Regions from separate parts of the Pseudoalteromonas sp. SG41-1 genome, predicted to be linked through region 2. Evidence: predicted binding sites of a transcription regulator. Region 2 holds the regulator's gene; the other holds the start of a gene.
The links. The regulator sigma-54, encoded in region 2, starts transcription at its own class of promoters, with help from an activator protein. The targets are predictions, from matches to a motif close to GTTGGCACGNNNNTNGNNT.
Positions count from the first base shown of each region.

Region 1 (3,194 bases), on a different contig from region 2:
ATTGTAATGCCCGGCATTAATGGCTATGAGGTATTAATTCAGTTAAAAGAAAATTCAACTACGCACGCTATTCCAGTTATCTTTATTTCAGCTAATACAAGCCATGATGATGAAGCGAAAGGGTTTGAATTAGGCGCAATGGACTATATTGCTAAGCCATTTAGTCCCGCAATAGTACGTGCACGAGTGCGTAATCAATTATTGATCAAGCAAAAAAATGATTTGTTAGAAATGCTCGCCTCAATTGATGGGCTGACAGAAATACCTAATCGGCGTTATTTAGATGAAAGCTTATCGCGAGAATGGCGTCGCAGCCGTCGAGCTGGTACACCGTTATCGGTGCTATTAATAGATATAGACCACTTTAAGCGTTACAACGATTGTTATGGCCACCGTGCCGGGGATGACTGCCTTAAACGTGTTGCACATGCATTAGTTGCAGCGTGTGAGCGAGGTACTGACTTTGTTGCGCGCTACGGCGGTGAAGAATTTGCTGCAGTATTACCCGACATCAACCAGTACGAGGCATTGGAATTTGCTAATAAACTCAGAGATGCTGTTAATGCGCTTGCTATACCGCATAAAGCATCACTCAATGCCGCTCACATTACGATAAGTATTGGGGTTGCTACAACTGAGTTTGGTCAAGTTTATGCTGAGCATATATTACTTGAAGAAGCCGATTTAGGTTTATATCAAGCTAAAGATAGTGGTCGCGATAAAATTATCGCTCGAGTTATTGACGCAAGTTAGTAAAGTCAGTTATTACAGCAAATAAAGAGTGAATATGCTCCACTCTTTACTGCTTTAGTTTTGTGTCTAAATGGCGCTAAGTGAATTATAAATACTATCACCCACACCAATCAGTTTTTCGTTTTTAAAGACCAGTGGAGTACATTCATCTTTTGTCATTTTTCCGTCAGAGTGAATACTATGGGTGGCATAAAATAGTACTTGGTATACATCACCGTCTTTTTTTAATAATTCTGTAAAGTCGGGAGTTTTTAATTTATTTAATACATTTTGATAGCTGGTATCTAAAGTGAGCCCCGAGATGCTTTCACGATTAAATTGATGATGTTCTTCCCAGCTTGAACTATTACCAGCCCAATGCGTTTCTGCTTCACCATCGGATACTGCAATTACACAACCAGTAAGAAGAGGGGCTGCAAGCGCGGCAATTAAAAGTACTTTTTTCATTATTTTATCCTGGATACTAAATATTGATTTTAATTTATCTATTAGCTAGCAAAGAACTAGCCAATATTTTATGTTATTTAAAATCAATGAATTAGATTTTTTTTGTAAGGTGGTGAATTATATTTAACCACCTTTTATAGCGTGACTAACTAAAAGTTAGTTGATTAGACCAGTCTATTTAAACTTTCACCTTGGCTAAATGCGCTAATATTTAAGCTGACTTGCTTTACTAAGCGAATGATTGACTCTTCACTGGCCCATGCAATATGTGGAGTCAGTATTAAATTATCACCACGATAAGCGGCCAATGGATTATCCTTCGCAGCTGGTTCTTTACTTAATACGTCAAATCCCGCTCCTGCAATTTGGTTATTGCTCAGTGCGTTGGCTAAATCAGCTTCATTAACGATACCACCGCGCGCGGTGTTAATTAAAATGGCATTGGGTTTCATCATAGCAAGTTCAGCAGCACCAATCAGATCACGACTTTCATCGGTTAAAGGGCAGTGTACACTAATAATATCAGCTGTTTTTATTGCTTGGTAAAATTCTGTTCGGCCCTCTCTAGTTACTTGGTTTTTACGCTCACTGATAATTACATTGGCACCAAAAGCACGTGCAACATCCGCAACAGCTTTACCAAGCGAACCATAACCGATAATTGCCAGAGTTTTACCTCCTATATCATTAAAACGGTAATCAAGGCGGCAGAACATCTCGCTTTGTTGCCATAACCCTTGTTGGCAATCAGCAATGTAGCGGTGAGTATTACCCAGTAAATTTGTGATCAGTGCAAAGGTATGTTGTACAACCGAAGGTGTTGAATACCCGGCCACATTGGTAACGGCAATGCCAAACTCTTTAGCGGCGACTAAATCAACATTGTTAGTGCCAGTTGCGGCTACACATATGAGCTTTAATTCAGGGAGTTTTGCCAGTGTTTCGCGATTAAGTACCACTTTATTGGTGATCAAGACATCAGCGCCTGCACTATGCGCTAATACTTGTGCTGGACTGGTTAGTGAATAACTAGTGAAGTTGCCAAGTTTTTGAAAAGGTTCAAGGGATGTGCCTGCAAGCGTAGCAGTATCGAGAAGAGTAATATTCATGAGCTTTCCTTATAATAAAAATTTATAAATGCTTGACCTTGGTGTGTACTCTAAGGTTTATACTCAGCATCAGTTGATAATATGTTAATTGGAGACGGTGATGAAAATAGGCGAATTTGCCAGTCAATTAGGTGTCTCTACAGATACCCTAAGGTACTATGAAAAGCATGCTGTGTTAACGCCTTCAGCGCGAACGCAAGCTGGTTATCGAGATTATAGCCAAACCGATCTTAAGCAAATGATGTTTATTTTGCGCGCTAAAAATGTTGGCTTTAGCTTGGCTGAGATCAAAGAACTATTACAAATTAAATTTAAAAAACATCAGCATTCTTGCCATGAAGTTAAAAACTTAACAATACAAAAGCGTGACTTAGTCGCAGAGCGTATTGCTGAATTAACACGTTTTCATCAATCATTATCCGTGTTAGCTGATAAGTGCTGCGGAGGCAAAGAGCCCGCAGATAACTGTTCGATATTAACCACTTTGGAGGACATTGATGGACTTAATCAATAATTTTTGGCAGTTATTTTTATTATCTGCACCTTGGTTAATGCTCGGTTTATTAATAGCTGGGTTATTAAATGTGTACTTACCGGCTGATTTCTTAAATAAACACTTGGGAAAAGAAGGTTTTTGGACGACTGTTAAAGCTGCTTTAATTGGCGCACCAATGCCATTATGTTCGTGCGGTGTAATACCTGCTGCAATTGGTTTAAGACGTGCAGGCGCTTCAAAAAGTGCTACCACTGCGTTTTTAGTATCGACGCCAGAAACAGGGGTTGATTCGGTGTCGGTATCGTATGTGTTACTAGGTCCTTTTATGGCAATAATTCGTCCAATAGCGGCGATTTGCAGTGCTATTGTCGCTGGTGTCTTAGTGGGGC
Region 1 covers NZ_JACJFL010000008.1:68,786-71,979, reverse strand. Annotated here, with positions in the region: gene H5203_RS07490 (diguanylate cyclase) at 1-753, shown strand, start outside; gene H5203_RS07485 (DUF3192 domain-containing protein) at 820-1,200, opposite strand; gene H5203_RS07480 (D-2-hydroxyacid dehydrogenase) at 1,365-2,309, opposite strand; gene zntR (Zn(2+)-responsive transcriptional regulator) at 2,410-2,823, shown strand; gene H5203_RS07470 (SO_0444 family Cu/Zn efflux transporter) at 2,807-3,194, shown strand, end outside.
Region 1: H5203_RS07485 (DUF3192 domain-containing protein) is a predicted target of sigma-54. The motif match lies at 1,247-1,265, and genes of this name have one in related genera.

Region 2 (3,194 bases):
GTGGGTTTAGAAGTTAGCGCAGGCAGCATTGTTGGCTTACTGGGTCCTAATGGCGCAGGTAAAACCACCACTTTTTATATGATTGTGGGTTTAGTACCTAGCGACAAAGGTAAAATAAGTATTGATGATAATGACATCACTTTACTCCCAATGCACAGTCGCGCACGGTTAGGGATTGGCTACTTACCACAAGAATCATCCATCTTTCGTAAGTTAACTGTTTATCAAAACCTGATGGCTATTTTAGAAACTCGTAAAGAGCTGAATAAACAAGCCAGAGAAGAAGCACTAGACAGCTTACTTGATGAGTTTAGCATTCAACATATTCGCGACAGCCAAGGTATGGCATTATCTGGTGGTGAACGTCGTCGAGTTGAAATTGCACGCGCTTTAGCCGCAAATCCAAAATTTATCTTACTTGATGAGCCTTTTGCTGGCGTTGATCCTATTTCAGTGTTAGATATAAAGAAGATTATTGAACACCTTAAAAACCGTGGTATTGGCGTACTTATTACCGACCACAATGTACGAGAAACCCTTGATGTTTGTGAAAAAGCCTACATAGTTTCTCATGGGGAGTTAATTGCATCAGGTACCCCTGAGCATGTACTTGCCGACCAAACAGTCCGCGATGTTTACCTGGGCGAGCAATTTAGGCTATAAAGCCACGCTCGGCTAAGTATCTGCTAGACTTAACGATGATAACAATAAAAGGATTGTTAGAGATACATGAGGCAATCACTCCAGCTGCGCATGGGCCAGCAACTTACAATGACACCACAGCTGCAACAAGCAATTCGCTTATTGCAACTCAGTACATTGGATCTCCAGCAAGAAATTCAAGAAGCACTCGACAGCAATCCATTGTTAGAGCTAGAAGAGCATGAATATTCAGACGACACGGCTGGTAAAAACGAACAAAAACAAGACAACGATGACTTAACCGTTAGTGCATCAGCAGACGACAAGCCCAGCGAATATGAACAAGAAAGTAGCGAAGCATTAAGCAAAGAGACTTTAAGTGACGAAATGGCTATGGACGTCACCTGGGACGAATACATGAGTGCTGCGCCAAATACGTCATCCGGCCCAATGCCTGAAGATGAGTCAATTTATCAAGGTGCTTCAACTGAAACCCTGCACGAATATCTGATGTGGCAATTACAGCTCACACCTTTTAGTCCAACCGATGAAGCTATTGCCATTGCGATTGTTGAAGCTGTTGACGATTCAGGTATTTTAACCTTGAGCTGCGAAGACATCGCAGAGAGCTTAAATCAAGGTAATAACGAAGAAGAAATCGAACTAGACGAAGTGCAAGCAGTGTTAAAACGCATTCAGTTATTTGACCCTGTTGGTATTGCTGCGCGCAGCCTACAAGAATGTTTATGTATTCAATTAAATCAATTTGATCCTGCAACTCCTTGGATTAGCGAGACTAAAATGATTTTAACTGATCATATCGATTTATTAGCTAGTCGTGACTATCGCACTTTGATGAAAAAGACTAAGCTTAAAGAAGATGAGCTGAAAGAAGTAATGACACTGATCCACAGCCTTAATCCAAAGCCTGCGGATACTATAGTACGCGAAGAATCAGAGTATGTTATACCTGATGTTTCGGTGAAAAAAATTAAAGGTCGCTGGGTGGTTGAACTTAATCCAGACAGCATGCCAAAAATTAGAGTGAACAGCCAATATGCGGCAATGTCACGCTCAGTAAAATCAAGCACTGACAGCCAATTTATACGTTCGCATTTGCAAGAAGCTAAATGGTTTATTAAAAGCCTAGAAAGTCGTAACGAGACGTTACTCAAAGTAACTAACTGCATTGTAAAACAACAGCAGGGATTCTTTGAGCATGGCCCTGAAGCAATGCGACCTATGGTACTAAACGACGTTGCTGAAATGGTTGAGATGCACGAATCAACAATATCTCGCGTAACGACACAAAAGTACATGCATACCCCCCGTGGTATTTTTGAGTTAAAGTATTTTTTCTCAAGTCATGTAAGCACTGAGAACGGCGGCGAATGCTCTTCGACAGCTATTCGAGCATTGATCAGAAAATTGATCAGTGCAGAAAACTCAGCGAAACCATTGAGTGATAGTAAGATTGCAGATATATTGGCAGAGCAAGGTATCAAAGTAGCTAGACGGACTATTGCAAAATACCGCGAGTCGCTGGCTATTCCACCGTCAAATCAACGTAAAAGTTTGATTTAAGGCGTAAAATCACAAGAGGAAAATGCTTATGCAACTAAATTTAACTGGTCGTCACGTAGAAATTACTGATTCATTAAGAGACTATGTAAACAATAAGTTTGCCAAGCTTGAAAGGCATTTTGATCATATCAATAATGTCCATGTTATTCTTGATGTAGAAAAACTAAGCCAAAAAGCAGAGGCCACATTACATGTCAGTGGCGCTGAATTATTTGCCTCGACTGAGCACCAAGACATGTATGCAGCTATTGACGGACTAATCGATAAACTTGATCGTCAAGTAATTAAACACAAAGAGAAGCACGCTCGACACTAACACTATGAAATTAAGCTCACTTATTTGTCAGGACTGCAGTAAAGCTGCGGTCCTTTTTAATAGCAAAAAACGGATCATTGAATTTATAAGCCAATTGGCTCATGAACAGCTCCCTCAGCTATCACAACAAGAAATCCTCAACGCACTACTATCGAGAGAGAAACTAGGTAGTACCGGTATTGGTCGTGGTATTGCTATCCCTCATGGCCGTATGAGTGGTGTTGAAAACCCGCTAGCAATAATTTTAGTGAGTGAATCACCGGTTGATTTTGATGCGATTGATAATCGCCCAGTTGATATATTTGTAGCCCTCATCGTACCAGATGGTGACAGCCAACTTCATTTGAAGACGTTAGCCACAATTGCTGATAAACTCAATAACAAAGATTTTTGTAAACAACTACGTAGCGCAAAAACAGACCAAGATTTGTATCATGTAATTGCAGCTCAGTCGTAGTCATACCAATTGTATTGTATTGAATTAGAGAGTAATTATTGCAACAGGAAAATAGCTCTAGAACAAGGTGGAAATTATGAGATATAGTTGTTCTATATAAATAATTTTAAACAAAGTTAGTGGGTTATTTAACAAGCAAGAATGAGCATGTTTTTAATAAAATTGGTATTAAATGAAGGAGAATTTACATGGAGT
Region 2 covers NZ_JACJFL010000063.1:14,278-17,471, forward strand. Annotated here, with positions in the region: gene lptB (LPS export ABC transporter ATP-binding protein) at 1-663, shown strand, start outside; gene H5203_RS20865 (RNA polymerase factor sigma-54) at 730-2,226, shown strand; gene hpf (ribosome hibernation promoting factor) at 2,255-2,542, shown strand; gene ptsN (PTS IIA-like nitrogen regulatory protein PtsN) at 2,547-2,999, shown strand; gene rapZ (RNase adapter RapZ) at 3,188-3,194, shown strand, end outside.